Regions from separate parts of the Bacillus sp. FG16 genome, predicted to be linked through region 2. Evidence: a T-box and tRNA genes for the amino acid it is inferred to sense, from the RefSeq annotation. Region 2 holds a T-box; the other holds one or more tRNA genes.
The links. The T-box of region 2 lies ahead of argS (arginine--tRNA ligase). A T-box ahead of a tRNA ligase gene usually reads a tRNA of that ligase, here a tRNA-Arg.
Positions count from the first base shown of each region.

Region 1: it has a tRNA-Arg gene. The T-box ahead of argS (arginine--tRNA ligase) is inferred to sense a tRNA for this amino acid. The anticodon was not compared.

Region 1 is NZ_JBMDKC010000021.1:10,838-24,344, forward strand. Features, by position in the region: gene gerM (spore germination protein GerM) at 1-746, shown strand, start outside; gene rph (ribonuclease PH) at 878-1,615, shown strand; gene ACODS7_RS10245 (XTP/dITP diphosphatase) at 1,627-2,235, shown strand; gene ACODS7_RS10250 (metallophosphoesterase) at 2,249-2,752, shown strand; tRNA gene ACODS7_RS10255 (tRNA-Gly) at 2,863-2,936, shown strand; tRNA gene ACODS7_RS10260 (tRNA-Arg) at 2,938-3,011, shown strand; gene ACODS7_RS10265 (hypothetical protein) at 3,489-3,689, shown strand; gene ACODS7_RS10270 (PH domain-containing protein) at 3,775-4,389, opposite strand; gene ACODS7_RS10275 (hypothetical protein) at 4,909-5,157, shown strand; gene ACODS7_RS10280 (hypothetical protein) at 5,355-6,353, shown strand; gene tig (trigger factor) at 6,663-7,940, shown strand; gene clpX (ATP-dependent protease ATP-binding subunit ClpX) at 8,205-9,464, shown strand; gene lonB (ATP-dependent protease LonB) at 9,571-11,241, shown strand; gene lon (endopeptidase La) at 11,424-13,507, shown strand, end outside.
Region 2 is NZ_JBMDKC010000003.1:60,900-69,219, forward strand. Features, by position in the region: gene ACODS7_RS02295 (bacteriocin-processing peptidase family protein) at 1-3,645, opposite strand, end outside; gene ACODS7_RS02300 (class I SAM-dependent methyltransferase) at 3,962-4,840, opposite strand; gene argS (arginine--tRNA ligase) at 5,016-6,704, opposite strand; T-box leader at 6,749-6,962, opposite strand; gene ACODS7_RS02310 (class I SAM-dependent methyltransferase) at 7,003-7,779, opposite strand; gene ACODS7_RS02315 (BrxA/BrxB family bacilliredoxin) at 7,830-8,264, opposite strand.

The sequences.
Region 1 (13,507 bases), on a different contig from region 2:
TAACGAATTTATTACCGAATGGGTTTCGTGCAGTCATTCCGGCGAATACAACGATGACTTTAGATTTGAAAAAGGATGGGACGGCAGTTATTGATTTCTCTAAAGAAATGAAAAACTATGCGAAAGAAGAAGAGCGTCAAATCATTGAATCTATAGCGTGGACGTTGACGCAATTTACAGAGATAAAACAAGTGCAGTTCCAAATAAATGGTGAGAAATTGGCGAAGATGCCGGTTGCTGGTACACCGCTTGGTGAAGGAGTGAGCCGTGCAAATGGTATTAACTTCGATGATGAACAAGTAGCAGATGTAACGAATACAAAACCAGTCACACTATATTTCATGGCGCAAAATAATAATAAACAGCAATACTACGTACCAGTCACACGCCGCGTTGCGGAAGGAAAAGAAAATGATTATGCAGCAATTATAGATGAACTTGTAAAAGGTCCGATTCATCAATCGCTCCTGAATGATTTTAATCCAGGCGTTAAGCTTATTACGAATCCGAAATTACAAGACGGAAATCTTACATTAAACTTTAATGAAAATATATTTGTAAACCCAGATAAAAATATGATTTCAAATTACGTATTGAAGTCGTTAGTTTTATCTTTAACAGAAAAGAAAGGTGTGAAAAATGTTTCTATTGAAGTGAATGGAAAAGCAAATCTTATAGATGAAAAGGGCGGAAAGTTAATAAAACCTGTAGATCGTCCAGAAAACGTGAATACAGGTAGTTTTTAATCTTGAATAATTTGATATACTTAAGTAAGAAAGGAGAATTGCTTTTTGGGTTCTCCTTCTTTTATTGTATACATATCATACATTTAAATTTGGCTATACTAACGAGTAGTAATTAAGAGGAGGTTATTTTTATGCGAGTAGATGGTAGAGAGAAAACAGAATTACGCCATATACATATTCATACGAATTATTTAAAACATCCAGAGGGATCTGTATTAATTGAAGTTGGGGATACAAAGGTGATTTGCTCAGCAACAATTGAAGAGCGTGTCCCGCCATTTATGCGTGGAGAAGGAAAAGGATGGGTAACAGCTGAATACGCGATGATTCCGCGTGCAACAGAACAACGTACAATTAGGGAGTCAAGCAAAGGGAAAGTAACAGGACGTACAATGGAAATTCAACGTCTAATTGGACGAGCATTACGTGCGGTAGTTGATTTAGAAGCGCTTGGCGAGAGAACAGTTTGGATTGACTGTGATGTTATCCAAGCAGATGGTGGAACGAGAACAGCGTCTATTACAGGTGCATATGTAGCGATGGTATTAGCTTTCGAGAAATTATTACAAGCAGAAAAAGTATCTAAAATTCCAGTAAAAGATTATTTAGCAGCAACGTCAGTAGGAATTGTTGAAGAGCAAGGTGTTGTTTTAGATTTAAACTATGCAGAAGATTCTAAAGCAGACGTTGATATGAACGTAATTATGACTGGAAAAGGCCAATTTGTTGAAGTGCAAGGAACTGGAGAAGAAGCGACGTTTAGTAGAGCGCAGTTAAATGAACTACTTGATGCTGCGGAAAAAGGTATTTTCCAACTGATTGATATGCAAAAAGAAGCTTTAGGTAACATCGTATCTCATATAGAGTAGAGGTGGAAAGTATGAAACAAGTTGTTGTAGCGACAAAAAATATGGGAAAAGTACGTGAGTTTACTGAGTTATTTGAGCGATTTGATTTAGAAGTGAAATCATTACACGATTTTCCTCATATTGAAGAAGTCGAAGAAACTGGTGAAACATTTGAAGAAAATGCGATCTTAAAAGCGGATAGTTTGAGTAGACAGTTGAATTCTATCGTAATTGCGGATGATTCGGGTCTTATTGTAGATGCTTTAAATGGAAAACCAGGAGTGTATTCAGCGCGTTTTGCTGGTGAACCGAAAAATGATCAAGCAAATATCGATAAAGTGTTACAAGAATTAAATGGTGTGGACTTTGAAAAGCGTAAAGCGCGTTTCTATTGTGCATTAGCAGTTGCTTTCCCTGAAGGTGATAAAAAGCCTGTCATTGTAAATGGGACATGTGAAGGATTTATTTTAGAACAACGCCGAGGAGAAAATGGTTTTGGATACGATCCGATCTTTTATGTGGAAGAATACAAAAAAGCAATGGCGGAATTAAGTTCAGATGAGAAAAATGCTATTAGCCACCGTGGCCGCGCTCTTCGTAAGTTAGAAGAAAAAATCCCGGAATGGTTTTTAGGAGAATAAGGGAGAGAGAATGATGAAAGCTTTAATCGTAAGCGATAGTCATAGCTCTGTGAAGGAATTACAGCAGTTGAAAGAGAAATATGAAGGGGAAGTAGACATCATGATTCATTGCGGTGATTCAGAGCTAACGCCTGCTCATGAAGAACTGCAAGGTTTCCATGTTGTAAAAGGAAACTGTGATTATACTAACTTTCAAGATGAAATTGTAACTGATGTAGATGGAATTCGCTTCTTAGTTGCGCATGGACATCGTCATAATGTGAAAATGACATTACAAACGCTAGCGTACCATGCTGAAGAAGTGGGAGCGCAAGTTGCATGCTTCGGACATTCTCACGTATTAGGTGCGGAATTAATCGACGGCGTTTTATTTATTAATCCAGGCAGTATTTTATTACCACGTCAGCGTGTAGAGAAGACATTTGCTTTATTAGAAATGGATGAAAATCAAATGGAAGTTCGTTTTGAAACACTAGACGGACAGCTAGTTGAACAAGCAGTTTTTAAAAGAGGATAAGAAAAATTATCCTCTTTTAAAAAAGGTGTTGACTTTATGTGTGGTTATACATATAATAAATATTGTCGATAGGGCAACGGCGCTAACGAAGAGAAAATAAAATAACATATGCGGGTGTAGTTTAGTGGTAAAACAAGAGCCTTCCAAGCTCTGGTCGAGAGTTCGATTCTCTTCACCCGCTCCATGTCCCAGTAGCTCAGCCGGATAGAGCATACGCCTTCTAAGCGTACGGTCGGGAGTTCGAATCTCTCCTGGGACGCTAACAAAACCTTGTTATCTTTTGATAACAAGGTTTTTTGTTTGTCTAAAAATTGATGTTTGGGTTATAAGTGTAGTTCATTCTTAATATCTGCGACCTTTCTTTCGATATTAAGCAGTTGCATATGTACTTCTTTTTCTTAAATAAAAAGAGCGCTGTTTATCCCGCATTAGCGGGCAGCCCGATTGGTGAGGGCTGATTAAAGTTTCACTTTATGCGCCCTGTTCCTCATATTTAATTTAAAGAATCAATAGGCTTATGGTGGAACTCAAATCAACATCCAGATTCTCCTAATTGTTCACTTACAATGTTATAAAAGTTTTTACCATTCTAGTGTGATTGAGTAGCGTTATCGGAACTTATCTCCGACGGTGTGTTACAATTAACCGAAGTGGAAAGCGAGGATCTCCAATTGACTGGACGTGTGATTGATTGGACAGTTTAAGAAGGTTGTATAAAAAGGGAGATGGCGCAAAGATGGCGAGATCAAACGAGAATAATTTAACGGAGAAATTGGCAGAAGGTCAACGGAAATATGGTGACGGCAACTTTACAGTACAGAACATCGGTGATGAAACTAACCCGAATTGGACTGTTGTAAAAAATGTGAGGAAGGGATCAGCAGGCATTCGCGAAGGAGAAGATATATTAAGACTGCGATCAAAATATATAAAATAGTACGGAAATGGGCGGAGCGGGAGTTCGAATCTCTCCTGGGACGGTAAGAAAACCTTGTTATCTTGTTGATAACAAGGTTTTTTGTTTAGTTATTAATAAACTTCTCAAATACAAAACCATAATCTTTCACATTATATTGTTTCTTCGTATCAACAAGCCAGTTAAAGGCGATCTCGTTCATCTCTTTAAATTGTTCTGCTAAGTTTACTTGTGCATTTGAAATACGGCTAAAAGCATTAGATGCCATATCTAAACTTTTATGTGCATATTGTAATGTAATGTCGTTGTCGTATGAAATTTCTTCGATTTTAAGTAAAGCTTTATATAAATCTTTTAATTCTTCAATATGTTTTTTATGAACATCAATTGAGTAATGCTCATCGCCCATTTGAAACTTAATTTCTACATCTAAATCAATCGTTCCTGCAGTTTCAAGTGCTACGTTTTTAATTTGATATTTACTATAGCTATAGCGGCGCAGTGTACGTTTTTTGCTTGTTGCGCTTGTACCGTCTAAGTGAATTAACCCTTTGTTTGTAAAGCAATATTCATCTGATTTCGATTTAATTAGAAAATAAATTTTCTCCCCATCTTCATGCATCACATAATCATCAGCATCGACCTTATCATAGTCTTTAGGTGTAATGACAGAACCTACATCGCTTAGTCCTAATACATCTGCCGCCATTTTTTTAAACATATATAATCCCCCTTGTAAATTAAATTCTTAATTGTACAAAAATATATTAACATGATTTTCATCCTTTGTTTTCTTGTAATACGAAAATATCTGAAGGTAAGTTAAGAAAAGTAATGAATAATTATTTTGATCCTAAATTATTTAGTAAATCTATTAGTTTAAGAATCGATTCGCCGAAAAATAACTAAGAGAAAAAAGTTAATTTTACAAGTGATTATAGAGGAATTCCGTGAAAGCACCTCAAGCGATATGAGGTGTTTTTAAATCTCTTTTTGAAATCTTACAATTCTGTAAGGTAACTGTAAGGTAGTTCGATGGTAAGAAACTGCTAATCTTTTATAATGAAGATAACAACGATAAAACGAGGAGGAAGAAATGATGAAAGGATTAGTTGTAACGGGCTTAACGGTTGCTTTTGGATTTGTAGCGTATGAGAAATTAACGTATGTAGTTGATGTTGTGAAACATTTGATCGCTTAGAGAAAACAGCTATGAGAGGGAAAGGGAATGAGTGAATGAATGGAATGGTTATTTGGAATTATAGGTACTTGTAGTGTAGTGTTATTGTTCTTTGTCCCAAGTGGTATACTTAGTTCGACAACAAGTTTGTTCTTCTTAAGTTTGTTTGCTTGTACGATGCTTATTATTATGTTTTTAATGAAGCGAAGTAAACCAATCTTCTATTTTAGCATGATTGTTATGGCAATTATTGTTCTCCAAATTATTACCCTTGTAATATACCCCACAATTATAAAAGCTTTCCATTAATGATGAATCCTCTGCGCTTGTTGCTGGGGATTTTTATTTGTACAATTTTAATTTTTAGTAGAAATTTATTCGTATTGGAATGTAAAAATTAAATATTTTCATATTCCAAACAAATAGTTTAGGGATGTTGTGTTCTCATTACGCATTTGATATATTTACTTTGAACATAATTAAAATCAAGAAAAAGAGGCGGACGTATGGATAAAAAAGAAAATACGGTCGTATTGTTTCCGCAACTATCAGAGCGCTATATTGATGAAGGTTTTTTAGCGCTGAAAGAGCGGGAATTCGAAGATGCATTGCGTTGCTTTGAAATATTACGTCAGTATAATGCGGAAACGGAACAAACGGAATTAGCTTCAGTTATTTGTTTACTCGAATTAAAACGTATGGAAGAAGCGAAAGACAAATGTGAACAGTTGCTTAAAACAGGAGTTGTCTTATTTGGTGATATTCTTGAAACGTACGTAACTATTTTAGTTCAAACAAATGATTATGAAGGTGTTATTGAAACTGTTGAAAAGGTTTTACAAACGAAAGATATAATGCCTGATCAAAAGGAAAAATTAGCGCAGCTTGCTTTATTTGCAGAAGGTATGCTAAATGAGGGAGACGCATCGCTAGTGGATTCAAATTTTGAATTGGAAGAGTTTACTAATGAAATTTTTGGAGAAAACTTTGGACAGAAGCTAAGAGCGATTCAGCGACTTTCGTTAAAAGACTTAGATCTTGCATTACCTGTTTTAAAGAAATTTTTAATAGACGAAGAGCAGCACCCCTATTTGAAAACTTCTATTTTGTATAAAATGATAGAAAGTCAGGTAGAAGAAGAAATAGAGGTAGAAAAGTTTGGAAATACGATTAAGGTGATTCCAGCATTTACAGGTCATAATGAGGAGCAATCCAATAACATTATACATAAATTATCAAGCCGATTAGAGCAAAATTATCCCGATATATTTGAAGCAATGGTTACATATTGGAAAGAGTTGCAAATTAGCATTTTCCCATTCGCTCTATTAATGGATAAAGAAGAGATTTGGTCAGCTGTTTTAGAGAGAATTGGAAGAAAGCGTTTCGGATTGGCTATAGATGAAGAAGAGCTTATGGCAGCATATAATATCGAATTGGAAGAGTTTCATATTGCCTATCAATGGTTATTACGTGTTGAAAGAGAAGGATATTTGCCCGTATAATTATGAAAAAGAATCGTTCAGTTCTTGAAACGAGCATATTCTATGTTATAATGTAAGGGTTGCAAAAGGCAGAAATCTGCCTGTTTGTAAGAGAAGAGAAGTGTAATTCTCTTACTTAATATGTTTCATATTATTCTCGAACAAAATATACCGTAGTTGTCTTCTGGGCAATTAGTAGATTGGAACATTATATCTGAAAGCTTTTGCTAGAGGATTATTTGTGTATTTGTTATTTCAAAAAAGAGATAATGAAGATCTTAATCTATAGAGGTATGTGCATACATTATTATAGTTGGAGGGAAAGAATAAATGTCTACAAAATGGGAAAAATTAGAAGGTAACGTTGGCGTTTTAACAATCGAAGTTGATGCTAAAGAAGTAAACAACTCTATCGACGCTGCGTTCAAAAAAGTAGTAAAAACAATTAACGTACCAGGTTTCCGTAAAGGAAAAATGCCTCGTCCATTATTCGAACAACGCTTTGGTATTGAATCTTTATACCAAGATGCTTTAGATATCATTTTACCAAAAGCATACGGTGAAGCGATTGAAGAAGCTGGTATCTTCCCAGTTGATCATCCTGAAATCGACATCGAGAAGTTCGAAAAAAATACTAACCTTATCTTCACTGCAAAAGTTACAGTGAAACCTGAAGTTAAATTAGGTGAGTACAAAGGTTTAGCAGTAGAAAAAGTTGAAACAACTGTAACTGACGAAGATGTAGAGAACGAATTAAAATCTTTACAAGAGCGTCAAGCTGAACTAGTTGTTAAAGAAGAAGGAACTGTTGGAAACGGTGATACAGCTGTAATCGACTTCGAAGGTTTCGTTGATGGCGAAGCATTTGAAGGCGGAAAAGGCGAAAACTACTCTCTAGCAATCGGTTCTGGTACATTCATCCCAGGTTTCGAAGAGCAAGTAATCGGTCTTAAATCTGGTGAGTCTAAAGACGTTGAAGTATCATTCCCAGAAGAGTACCATGCTGCTGAATTAGCTGGCAAACCAGCAACATTCAAAGTAACAATTCACGAAATCAAAACAAAAGAACTTCCTGAGTTAAACGACGAGTTCGCTAAAGAAGCTGACGAAGAAGTTGCAACTCTTGATGAATTAAAAGCAAAACTTCGCACAAACTTAGAAGAAGGCAAAAAGCACGAAGCTGAGCACAAAGTACGTGACGAAGTAGTAGAATTAGCTGCTGCTAACGCTGAAATCGAAATTCCAGAAGCTATGATCAACACTGAGTTAGATCGTATGGTTCGTGAATTCGAGCAACGTTTAAGCCAACAAGGTATGAACCTTGAGCTTTACTACCAATTCACAGGTACTGACGCTGACAAATTAAAAGAGCAAATGAAAGAAGATGCACAAAAACGTGTAAGAATCAATCTTGTTCTTGAAGCTATCATTGAAGCTGAAAACATCGAAGTTACTGAAGAAGAAGTAACTGCAGAAGTTGAAAAAATGGCTGAAATGTACGGTATGCCAGTAGACGCTATCAAGCAAGCTCTTGGAAGCGTAGACGCTTTAGCTGAAGATCTTAAAGTACGTAAAGCTGTAGACTTCTTAGTAGAAAACGCTGCATAATAAAATAACAAGGCACGATTTTAATCGTGCCTTGTTTTATAAATATAGAAATATATTTATAAAACTTTTCGATGGAGAAGGAAAAGTTCCTTTACAAGTCGAATATACATATTTCAAAAGTTTTAAAATTTTTTTATTTGTACATAACTAGTCATATTATTTGTATTTCTCGCCACGTAGTGACATAATATGTATTTACATACGATACATTTATCGTGTACATACGAAGGCAAGAGGTTAGCACTTTGTAAGGGGTGTGAAAATATGTTTAAATTTAATGATGAAAAAGGGCAATTAAAATGTTCTTTCTGTGGTAAAACACAAACGCAAGTTCGAAAGTTAGTGGCAGGTCCAGGTGTTTACATTTGTGACGAGTGTATCGAACTTTGTACTGAAATTGTACAAGAGGAGCTTGCGAAGGACGAAGAAGTAGAATTCAAAGATGTACCGAAACCGGTAGAAATTCGTGAAATCTTAGATGAGTATGTCATCGGGCAAGATAGCGCGAAAAAAGCACTAGCGGTAGCGGTATATAACCATTACAAACGCATTAATTCTAACAGCAAAATTGATGATGTAGAATTAGCGAAGAGTAATATCGCACTTATCGGGCCAACAGGTAGTGGTAAAACATTACTGGCACAAACGTTAGCGCGTATTTTAAATGTTCCATTTGCAATCGCGGACGCAACATCTTTAACAGAAGCTGGATATGTTGGGGAAGATGTAGAAAATATCTTACTAAAATTAATTCAAGCAGCTGATTATGATGTAGAGAAAGCGGAAAAAGGAATCATTTATATTGATGAGATTGATAAAGTGGCACGTAAGTCCGAAAATCCATCAATTACACGTGATGTATCTGGTGAAGGTGTGCAGCAGGCACTTCTGAAAATTTTAGAGGGTACTGTAGCAAGTGTTCCACCTCAAGGTGGTCGTAAGCATCCGCACCAAGAGTTTATTCAAATTGATACAACGAACATCTTATTCATTTGTGGTGGAGCGTTTGATGGCATTGAGCCGATTATTAAACGTCGTCTTGGTGAAAAAGTAATTGGATTTGGTTCTGAGAAGAAAAATGCTGATGTAAATGAGAAGCATGTTTTATCTCACGTATTACCAGAAGATCTTTTAAGATTTGGTTTAATTCCAGAGTTTATCGGTCGTCTTCCAGTTATTGCGAACCTAGAGCCACTTGATGAAGATGCTCTTGTTGATATTTTAACGAAACCGAAAAATGCACTTGTTAAGCAATTCCAAAAACTATTGGAGCTTGACGATGTTGAGTTAGAGTTTGAAGAAGGTGCACTAATCGAAATTGCGAAAAAAGCAATTGAACGTAAAACGGGTGCTCGTGGACTTCGTTCTATTATTGAAGGCTTAATGCTTGATGTAATGTTCGAACTTCCATCTCGTAAAGATATCGAGAAGTGTATTCTTACAAAAGAAACAGTAGCTGATAATGAGCCGCCAAAATTGGTGTTACAAGACGGTACTGTACTTGATACAAAAACATCTGCATAATGCGAAAGGGAAACAGCAATTTTTATAATTGCTGTTTTTCTTTATGTTTAGCTATGTTCCTCCGCGGAAATACTAAGAGATAAAATATTGCGGGAGGAAATAAATAATGAGCTGGACAAATATATTTTTAGTTGTTCAACTTGTTTTTGGTGTAATTGTCGGATTGTATTTCTGGCATTTACTTCGAAATCAACGAACACAAAAAGTTTCAATTGATCGAGAATCGAAAAAAGAATTAGAACAGCTTCGTAAAATGCGTGAGATTTCTTTAACAGAGCCGCTAGCAGAAAAGGTGCGTCCTACATCCTTTTTAGATATTGTAGGGCAAGAGGACGGGATTAAGTCGTTAAAAGCGGCTCTTTGTGGTCCGAATCCGCAACATGTAATCATATATGGCCCGCCAGGTGTTGGGAAAACAGCGGCAGCACGTCTTGTATTAGAAGAAGCGAAACGAAATCCTAAATCTCCATTTCGTACGAATGCAACATTTATTGAACTTGATGCGACGACAGCTCGGTTTGATGAACGTGGTATCGCAGACCCTTTAATTGGTTCGGTGCATGATCCGATTTATCAAGGTGCTGGGGCGATGGGGCAAGCAGGTATTCCGCAACCGAAAAAAGGTGCTGTAACAGATGCGCATGGTGGTATTTTGTTTATTGATGAGATTGGTGAACTCCATCCGATTCAAATGAACAAAATGTTAAAGGTGTTAGAAGATCGAAAAGTATTTTTAGAAAGTGCGTACTATAGTGAAGAAAATACGATGATCCCAACATATATACATGATATTTTTCAAAAAGGCTTACCGGCAGATTTTCGCTTAGTTGGAGCAACGACACGTTCGCCAGAGGAAATTCCTCCTGCTATTCGGTCACGTTGCTTAGAAGTATTTTTCCGTGAATTAGATACGGAAGAAATTCAAAAAGTAGCGAAAAATGCCGCGGAAAAAGTAGAAATGCAAATAGGTGAAAATGGTATTGAAATGATTGGGATGTATGCAAGAAATGGACGAGAAGCGATTAATCTTGTGCAAATCTCTGCTGGTATGGCGATAAATGAAGAACGTTCTTTCATTAAAGATGAAGATATAGAGTGGGTTGTTCACTCAAGTCAGCTTACACCGAAATACGAAAAGCACATTTATCCGATTCCAAGGATTGGTCTTGTAAATGGTCTTGCTGTATACGGACCAAATACAGGTGCGTTATTAGAAATTGAAGTAACAGCAATTCCGGCGAAAGATAAAGGATCGGTAAATGTTACCGGAATTGTAGAAGAAGAAAGTATTGGTAGTCAAACGAAATCGATTCGCCGTAAAAGTATGGCAAAAGGCTCTGTTGATAATGTATTAACAGTACTTCGTTCTTTAGATGTGTTGCCAGAAGGATACGATATACATATTAATTTTCCAGGTGGTATCCCAATTGATGGACCTTCTGCAGGAATCGCTATGGCAACAGGTGTATATTCTGCGGTGCATCGCACATATGTAAATAATGAAGTAGCGATGACAGGTGAAATAAGTATACACGGAGAAGTAAAGCCTATTGGTGGCGTGTACGCAAAAATAAAAGCTGCGAAAAAAGCGGGAGCTAAGAAAGTCATTATTCCTGCTGAAAATATGCAACCATTTTTGTATACGATAAAGGGAATTGAAATTATTCCTGTCCGTAAGTTAAAAGAAGTATTTGAGTTAACGTTTATGCAAGAAAATATGCATAGAGAGCTAGATGTACATACTAACGTAGACGAAACAGATGCACAATCTATGTAAAAATAAACAATAATAAAATTTGCCAGACTTCGTTTAAGTTTGTATGCTTAATCGGAGTCTTTTTTCTTTTCGTGAGATAGAAAAACAAGCTATTTACAATTGCGAGGAATCTCAGCAATTGCATCTAGGTGTATTGTAATATAAAATAGTTGAACAGGAGTTTAATTTATTATGGAGGTGCTATGTCTAGTATGAATACGAACGAAAGAATCGTGCCCCTCCTACCATTAAGAGGCGTTCTCGTATATCCAACGATGGTTTTGCATCTTGATGTAGGACGTGATAAATCGATACAAGCACTAGAGCAGGCGGCAATGGATGAAAATATCATCTTTTTAGCAATGCAAAAAGAAATGAATATCGATGATCCGAAAGAAGATGACATATATAGTGTAGGTACAGTGGCGAAAGTAAAGCAAATGCTAAAATTGCCGAACGGTACGCTTCGTGTCCTTGTGGAAGGTTTACATAGAGCAGAAGTAATAGAGTTTATCGAAGAAGAAAATGTAGTACAAGTGTCTATTAAAACGGTAACTGAAGAAGTAGAAGATGATTTAGAAGAGAAAGCTCTTATGCGTACGTTACTGGAGCATTTCGAACAATATATTAAAGTTTCCAAAAAAGTTTCAAATGAAACATTTGCAACGGTAGCTGATGTAGAGGAACCAGGGAGATTAGCTGATTTAATTGCTTCTCACTTGCCGATTAAAACGAAGCAGAAACAAGAGATTCTAGAGATTGTATCTGTAAAAGAACGATTACATACACTTATTTCAATTATTCAAGATGAACAAGAGTTACTTAGCCTAGAAAAGAAAATTGGGCAACAAGTGAAACGTTCAATGGAGCGCACGCAAAAAGAATATTTCTTACGTGAGCAAATGAAGGCGATTCAAACTGAACTTGGCGACAAAGAAGGTAAGGGCGGAGAAGTAGAAGAACTTCGTGAAAAAATTGAACAGTCAGGAATGCCCGAAGAAACAATGAAGGCTGCGCTGAAAGAATTAGATCGTTATGAAAAGTTACCAGCAAGTTCTGCGGAGAGTGGTGTTATTCGCAATTATATCGATTGGTTATTAGCGCTTCCGTGGACAGAGGCAACAGAAGATATAATTGATCTTGCTCATTCGGAAGAGATTTTAAATAACGATCATTACGGTCTTGAAAAAGTGAAAGAGCGTGTACTTGAATATTTAGCTGTACAGAAGTTAACGAATTCATTAAAAGGACCTATCCTTTGTTTAGTAGGCCCTCCTGGGGTCGGAAAAACTTCGTTAGCGCGTTCAATTGCAACATCATTGAATCGTAACTTTGTCCGTGTATCTCTTGGTGGTGTGCGTGATGAATCTGAAATTCGTGGTCACCGCCGTACATATGTTGGAGCAATGCCAGGACGCATTATTCAAGGTATGAAAAAGGCGAAAACAGTTAATCCAGTCTTCTTATTAGATGAGATTGATAAAATGTCTAACGATTTCCGTGGAGATCCATCAGCAGCATTACTTGAAGTATTAGATCCAGAACAAAACCATAACTTCAGTGATCATTACATTGAAGAACCATATGATCTATCGAAAGTTATGTTTGTAGCAACTGCTAATACACTTTCAAGTATTCCAGGTCCATTACTTGACCGTATGGAAATCATTTCGATTGCTGGCTATACAGAACTTGAAAAAGTACACATTGCTCGCGAGCATTTACTGCCGAAACAATTAAAAGAGCATGGCTTACGAAAAGGTAATTTACAAGTGCGCGATGAAGCACTTCTTGAAATTATTCGTTATTATACACGTGAGGCTGGTGTTCGTACGCTAGAACGCCAAATTGCAAAAGTTTGCCGTAAAGTAGCGAAAATTATCGTTACAGCAGAACGTAAACGTATCGTTGTGACAGAGAAAAAGATTGTTGATTTACTTGGTAAACACATATTCCGTTATGGGCAAGCTGAAAAAACAGACCAAGTTGGTATGGCAACAGGTCTAGCTTACACAGCAGCAGGCGGCGATACACTTGCAATTGAAGTTTCTGTAGCGCCAGGAAAAGGGAAACTAATTTTAACAGGGAAACTTGGGGATGTTATGAAAGAATCAGCACAAGCTGCGTTTAGTTATATACGTTCTCGTGCAGAAGAGCTTCAGATTGATCCGAATTTCCATGAGAAAAATGATATTCATATTCATGTTCCAGAAGGAGCAGTTCCGAAAGATGGACCGTCAGCAGGTATTACGATGGCAACGGCACTTATTTCTGCACTAACAGGTAT
Region 2 (8,320 bases):
TACAAGTTGCTTCGCTACTTCATAATCCCATTTATTTTCTAGTGACGTGTGCAGAATCTCTATCGCTTCTTTATTCATCTCTACATTCTCATAAAATAGCGCAAATCGCTGTGCTGCCATACTATTTTTCGGATTTAACTTTAAAGAGATTTCATATAAATCAATTATCATAGTAACCATTGAAATTTCTTTCGCACGATTTTTCATACGATAAAAAGCTCTCGTAATGATAGATCGTTTCGGCTGTTCATGCAGCTGGCGTTCAATCCATATTTCCGTAACCGCAGCTGCAGCATACATGAATGCTGTACTTCTTTCTGCTTTTTTCACCTTTAACGTATGAAGAAAATCTCGTATGTTAGACAATTTTTTATGTTGCTCTACTGCTTTTACATAAACATCAAATATACGTTCATTATCAAAATCTTTTTGTATTACTTTCATTGCAACTTCAATTGCTTTTACATTTCTTTTTTTCACTAATACTTTTGCATAATGATATAGAACTTCTATATGCTCACCATCTAATTGTAGTGCGTATTCAATCTGTGCTTGTTCTTTATCTATTTCATTCATCGCTCCGTACACATATGCAATCGCATCTAAACGCCATATTTCAGGTACTTCTTCCTCTAATTGTTCTAGTTCAGTCAGCAATTCTTCCTGAAGATTCATATCTACTGAAAGCTGTGCCAAATATTCCATATTAATATGCAACGGCTCTTCCTTCATCGCCTGAACCATATGACTTTGTTCTTTAGAACGGTTTTCTTCTTTTTCGTATATTTCCGCAAGCTGTAAATGTACACCTACGAAATTCCCATCAAGCTCTAAACATGTTTCATACGCTTGTTTTGCTTCCGTCAATTGCCCTAATGCCATAAGTGTTTCACCAATTCGGTAATACGGTAATGCCGTTTCCTTTTGTTCTATCGCCTTATTATATCTTTTCATCGCTTGGCCGTACTGTCCAATAGATTCATATAAAATACCTGCATAACAACCGTACTCACTTACTTCATTTCTTTCTTTGTGTAAAGTTCTTAAAAACGCTATACCTCGTTGTACAAATTCCGTTCCTTTAATTCGATTCACATATTCATCTAACGCACTTGCTACATTATAATCGCTTTTCTTTATACCATTTTCTAACTTAGATAGCGCTACTTTAAACCCTTCTTCATTTCCACCAAGTTCAAGTTCAGCATCCCATAAAACCATTCCTGCATTCATGAGGAAATCTTGGCTCTTTTCAATTTGCTTCTCAAGACCAAGAATGTATTCTTTTGCTTCCTTGTATTGTTCTCTTGCCATATACACTTGTGTAAGTCCGAAGTGAGAATAAACATCCTCATCGTTTTCTTCTAAAGCACGCTTATACAATACTTCTGCTTCTTCCAAGCTATCATTTTGAAAATGATAGTCACCTAATTTTACGTAAAGAGGTGCTTTATCATCACAATTCTCAATACCGTTTAATAAAATTTCTTTCGTACTTTCCTCATCCTTCAAATCAGATTCGTATATTTCCGAAAGTTTCGTATAAATGTAAGGTGCATTACTATCCAAATGAATCGCTACTTTAAGCCCTTTTATTGCTAAATATAATTTTCCTAGTTGATGTGCACATCTCGCTCGTTCATACCATACATGTGCTTCATATTTATACTCTTTTAACAAGTCATTAAAGATTTCATATGCTTCTTCATATCTTTCTAAATCTATTAATATTAAACCGTGATTCGTTAAAGTGAACCTTTCAGGACTGCGCTCTAACGCAACTTGTGAATATTGCAATGCTTTTTCAGATTGATCAATATACATATAGGATAAAGCAAGAAAACTCCAAGCAATAGGCTGATCTGCGTCTAATTGTAACGATGAACGAAAGCTTGAAATCGCTTCTATATAACTTTCCTGCTCAAAAGCATATCTTCCGTTTATTAAATGATATAAAGCACGATTATTTTTCTTCTCAACGCTTGTCAGCATTTGCTCCGCTTTCTCTACTTCCTGAAGACGAATAAAACACTGTGCACCATGCAATTTAACAAAGTCCGAGTTCGGAAACTTTTCCATTAACTTATCGATACAATATAAAATAAATTCTTTATCTACTTCGACATCTAAGTGCTTTATCGTATATAACCACGTATTTGGATTATCGCTCGTTTCTTTTAAAAATTGTACTAAGTTACTAATTCCCTCTTTATCCTGTTCATCTAAATGATCCGTAAGAGAAAAAATAGATTTAAAATAACGATTTTCTTCCTCACTTAGAAACGCTAGTTGCGCCTTCTTTTCTTTCGGAACAAACGTGATTGCTAAACAGCCTGTATAACGATATTTTTCTTGTAATTTACTATATTCCACAAGAACTGGTTCTATAAAGTTTGGATCTTGAACATAGAAAGCTTGCAATGTATCATCATATCCAGATAGAACTTGTACGTGTGAAGCATGCTCAATATCTATACTTAATAAAACAGGAATTCCTTCATCAATCAGTCTCTTATAATTCTCTTCATTCCCTTTAAAATAACGATAGTCATAACCTAATTCTTCTAAATAAGAAACAGTATCTGAAAACTTTGATCCTGTCATATCAAAAATAAACTCTGCTATTTCATCTTGTGTACGTGTCTCTCCCCATATACGCAACATCATCTCTAAACTTGTCGGAACACAATAATTATCCTTTTGTACAATAGGAACTATCGGCAAGTGAACCTTTTTTCCATCCGGATTTTTTTCTAAATTATGATATAAAGATTCTTTTAAACTCTTTTCTTCTTTTAATAGCTTTTGTAAATCTGCAAATTTATTCATTTTGTACAGCGCTTCTGCACGTAAATGTACAAAGTAAGTGTTATAAGCATGATATGGCAGCTGAGTATTTATGTTATCTATTACCGCTAACATCTCTTCATATTGCTCTAAATCTAATAAATACTTTACCTTCTCAAAATGAAAATATGGTACTTGTGGGAACTTTACAATCGCATCATCAATTAACTGTAGCGCGCGTTTTTGTTCCCCTTTATTCGCATACAATTGTGATAATAAATAGGTAGATAACTCTTCACAATCTTCATGCTGCATGCCAGCAATAAATTGTTCTTCCGCTTTCTCCCATTCGCCTGTATGCATATAAACGTAGCCCCATTTATCAAACACTACGCGCGTACTGTACTCCTCTGCTTTTTGCATATACATTAGCGCTTCTTCGTTTCTTTTCATTTCTAAAAGACATCGTACTAACGTAAAATATGTTTTCGCTAAAAAATCGGCATCTATTTCTTCTTTATTGCTCTCTTCTAAAGTTTCTTTTAACAGCTGCTCTGCTTCAAGAATTTTCCGCTCATCAATTAACTCATCACAATATAAAGAGAGCGTTCTCATATTTGGGAATTTTTTATAAGCGTAGCGAATGAGGAATGAACTGTATTGGTGCATAAGCCCTTCATCAGTAAGACGAATTAATATGTCAAACTCCTTATGCGAAGGAATATTAGCAAGCCACTTCTTCACATAGGATAAAGTATTCGTTTCTTTTATATATGCAATTTCATTATTTATTTTCTGTAATCCGTCTACAAATCTCTTATCTTTCAAACACGCTTCTAACTGCTTAAAATCTAGCATGCATTCACCTCGAATTTATATTTAAACTGCTACTTGCTTAGATTTTACACACCATATAGTATGTATTCAACTAAAATCTCTTATAATGGATGGTATTAATTAATATTATTCAAATTTATAACAAAATATAGTAAAAATGATTATTTTTCTCCGTATTTTGTTTAATTATATGGAATAACGTAACATGCGGTTTTTATCTTGTAGAAGCTGAAATCAGTACATAAAATTATATTGGCGATAATTCAAATATATCGGCGATTATATGTCGAATATCGACTTATCGACATTAAACGTCAATTCTTATATATCATATCTTTTAACATACTATATCACCAAATGTAATTTTCATATTCGGAGCATACACTAAAGAAGAATGCACATGAAATATTTTATAAAATCGTAGTTCAGCTTCATATTGAGTTAGCGCATTATCATATGTTAATCCTCTGTCTATTAAACGTTCTATAAATTGCTGCTTATCACCTGGATTCCCTGCAATCCCCTCTTCTTTTAATGAATGATACAAACTTTGTTTATCATTATGGTGCATATTAGAATCTAAAAAGTTCACTTTATCACTTACTCTACACTCAATATTTTTCACACCTAATTCACTTAAATACATCGGTATTTTCATACCAATATTTCCATCTTTTCCACTCCTCTGCGTGTCACTTTCAAATAAATTCTGCAAAATGCCTAGCTGGATAATTTCCGATTGGTTCTCTCCATCCAACGTGTATGAAGACATATTTGATATCCAATGTGGTTCAAAACAGATTATTTTCCCGCCACTTTTAACTGAATGAATCATTTTTTGTAGCATCGTTTTTGGTGAACTCATATGTAATAAGAAGGCATGACAAATTGCTATATCGTATGTATCGTTCAATTCAATTTCTATAGCATCTCCCTCCAGAAATTCTGACTCGTACGGAAGTAAACGAAACAACTCTCTCGCTTCAGCTAATAATGTTTCTCCACTATCAATGCCTGTATACTTTGATCCTTCTGGAAGTAAAGGCATTAATAATAAGCCTAAATAACCATACCCACAACCGTAATCAACAATATGTACGGGCTTAGTAATCTTCCAAACCATATTTACTAAAAAGCGGACATAATCGTCGTTGTAATATAAATCTCTTGTGTTTTTTAAATACGTTAGTTTACTGTTCCAATCGTACGTTTCCAAGTTCAACGCCTCCTTTTTATATATGACATTACAATTCTCCATTTAATACGGACATTCCTACACCTGAAACAACTCTATAAAAGTTTAGATTTAATAAAATAAAACTTCTACTTTCACATTTTCTATGAAAATAAATAGGCATACATATCTACTACGATACGTATACCTATTTGTTTTACATCTCCTCAGGAGCATCCACCCCAAGTAGACGTAATCCTTCTTTTAATACAACTGTCACAGCATACACTAATGCCAGTCTACTGTCTTTCTCTCCGTTCTCTTCTAATATACGAACATTACCGTAATATTTATTGAACGATTGTGCTACATCTAATACATATTTCGAAATAATCGATGGCTCATTTTTATTGAAAGCTGCTTCAATTACTTGTGGGAATTTGTTTAGTAATTTTACGACACTCCAGCTATGGTCGTCTTTTAAAGCAAACGTACATGTTTCAAATTCTACACTTTCTTTTCTTAAAATAGAGCAAGCACGTGCATGTGTGTACTGTACGTACGGGCCTGTTTCTCCTTCAAATTTCAGCATGTTTTCTAATGAGAATTCAATATTGTGCATACGCTCATTTTTTAAATCGTGGAAAATAACTGCCCCTACACCGACTTGCTTTGCTACTACTTCTTTTTGTTTTAAGTTTGGATTTTTCTCTTCAATATTTTGTTTTGCAAGTTCGATTGCTTCCTCAAGTACTTCTTCAAGTAAAATAACTCTTCCTTTACGTGTCGACATTTTCTTACCGTCTTTTAATATGAAGCCAAACGGTACGTGTTCCATACCATCAACCCAAGTGTAGCCAAGTTTTTTTAATACAGTGAAAAATTGATTGAAATGTAAGCTTTGTTCTGGGCCAACAACATATAGCGCTTTATCAAATCCATAAGTGTTTTGACGATATAAAGCAGCCGTTAAGTCACGCGTTGCATAAATCGTCGCACCATCTGACTTTCTAATTAAGCATGGCGGCATACCTTCTTCTTCTAAATTAACGACTAATGCGCCTTCTGATTCTTCCAGTAAGTCGTGCTCTTCTAAAATCCCAATAAAGTCTTCCATTTTATCATTATAGAAAGCTTCGCCTTGAAAATTAGTAAATTCCACACCGAGAAGTTCATAAATACGAGAAAATTCTTTAAGGGACTCATGACGGAACCAATTCCAAAGCTCTACCGCTTCTTCATCACCTTCTTCTAATTTCTTAAACCAAGCACGTCCTTCTTCTTCTAATTCATCATTCTCTTTTACTTCTACATGAAACTGAACATATAACTTAAATAGCTCACGTATTGGATCCTCTTTCACCACTGCTTCATTTCCCCATTTTTTATAAGCCGTAATTAACTTTCCAAACTGTGTTCCCCAATCCCCTATATAATTAATTCCTACAACTTCATAGCCACATTTTTCAGCGATATGTCTCAGTGAATTTCCAATCATTGTAGAACGTAAATGCCCCATTGAAAAAGGTTTCGCGATATTAGGAGAAGAATAATCGATAACTACTGTTTTTTCACATCCAAAGTGATTTTGACCGTACTCTTCTTTCTCAGCTAAAATTTTCTTTAATACTTCATCACTTACAGTTTCACGATTATAAAATACATTTACATAAGGACCAACGGCTTCTACTTTTGTAAAGAACGGATCATTTAACTTCTCCGCCACTTCCTTTGCGATAATAGCTGGTGCTTTTTTATATTGCTTCGCTAATGAAAAACATGGGAACGCTGCATCTCCAAATTCATCTTGTTTCGGTGTTTCGATTAAATCTAAAATTTGATTTTGCGTTAATTCATTTACAAAAATATTCGATAAACTTTTCGCAAACTGTGTTTTATATTCCATACTACAACCTCCTTATTTTTTAAACACAAAAAACTCGTCTCTAAAAAAGAGACGAGTTTGAACCCGTGGTACCACCCTTGTTGTTCGTTACGAACCACTTTCCCGTTTATAACGAGGACAGGGGGCCTCGGCTTTCTCTACTATTCGTTCAAGAAGCATCTCCGAAGTGCGCTTCATCTTTTCTTCCGTACTAGGCTCACACCATCCCTAGCTCGCTTTCCTTCTAAAAAAGATTACTCTCTTCATCACAGACAGTATATTTAATTAATTATTGCTTATTATACATCTTTTCAAACAATTAGCAAGGGCCAATTACACCAAAGTGAAACTTAGCACTTTTTCTTTTGTATACGTGAAAATTGTGTTTTTCAAATCTAGAACTACGGAAATGATCTTTTAATACGACACGCTTTCTCGCCACTCGCTTCGCCTCCGCAATTGTTTCGTCAGTAATATCATGATACAAAGCGAAATGTTTTAACCCTTTAATTCCGTCAGATTCTATGACAGTTTCTTCAAACATCGGATCAAGGTAAACGACATCGTAACTATTGTCTTTACATTGCGCTAAAAATGAAAAATGCTCCGTTTGCTTTACATTAATTCGTTGCATTGCCTCATCAATTTCAGAAACGGATGAAGACCATGTTTTCAAACCATTCCTCATGATATAAGCCATATATTCGTTGCCTTCAAGTCCTGTTACTGTTCCACTTTCACCAACAACATAACTAGCTACAATACTATCTGATGCCATGCCGAGCGTACAATCTAACACTGTCATTCCGCTCTCTAATTTAGCAGCTTGTACAAACGGATCGTGCTCTCCACGCATTAACCTTTTTACACGAAACATCGCTGAGTTCGGATGAAAGAAAAATGATTCTTCCGTACCTTTCGGATAAATAGCTAATCGGTTCTTTCCTACGACAAGTACATCTTGTTCATACTGCTCATGTAATTTATGCACTGGTATATCATTACGTGAAATGAAAGAACGATTTAATTCTTCCGCTACCCTTTTTGCATATGCTGTCATTTCTTTATTTGTTCTTCCTGCTGTTGTTACTATCATTCTTTCACCTCTATATAAAGAAAAGAGGGAGATTTACTCTCCCCCTTCTTTTAGCAATTCTTTTCGAAAGCTTGCTCTAAGTTCGTAATAATTTCGTCCATAGTTGCACCTTCAATTTCATGACGGTGAATGAAGTGAACAACTTCTTTTCCTTTTAATAATGCCATAGATGGTGAAGATGGAGGAATTTCTCCGAAGTATTCACGCATTTTTGCAGTAGCATCTTTATCTTGACCTGCAAATACAGTTACAAGATGATCAGGTTGTTTTTCAGCACGAACAACCGCTTGACCTGCTGATGGACGTGCTAAACCAGCTGCACAACCACAAACAGAGTTTACAACTACTAAAGTTGTACCTGATGTATTTTCCATAAATTCTGTTACAGCTTCTTCTGTAGTTAACTCTTCAAACCCAGAACGCACTAACTCTTGGCGCATTGGGATTACCATTTGGCGCATGTATTCTTCATAAGCATTTGACATCTTGTAATCTCTCCTTCAACTTTCATTCCAAATTCATCATATCACGCTCTATTAAT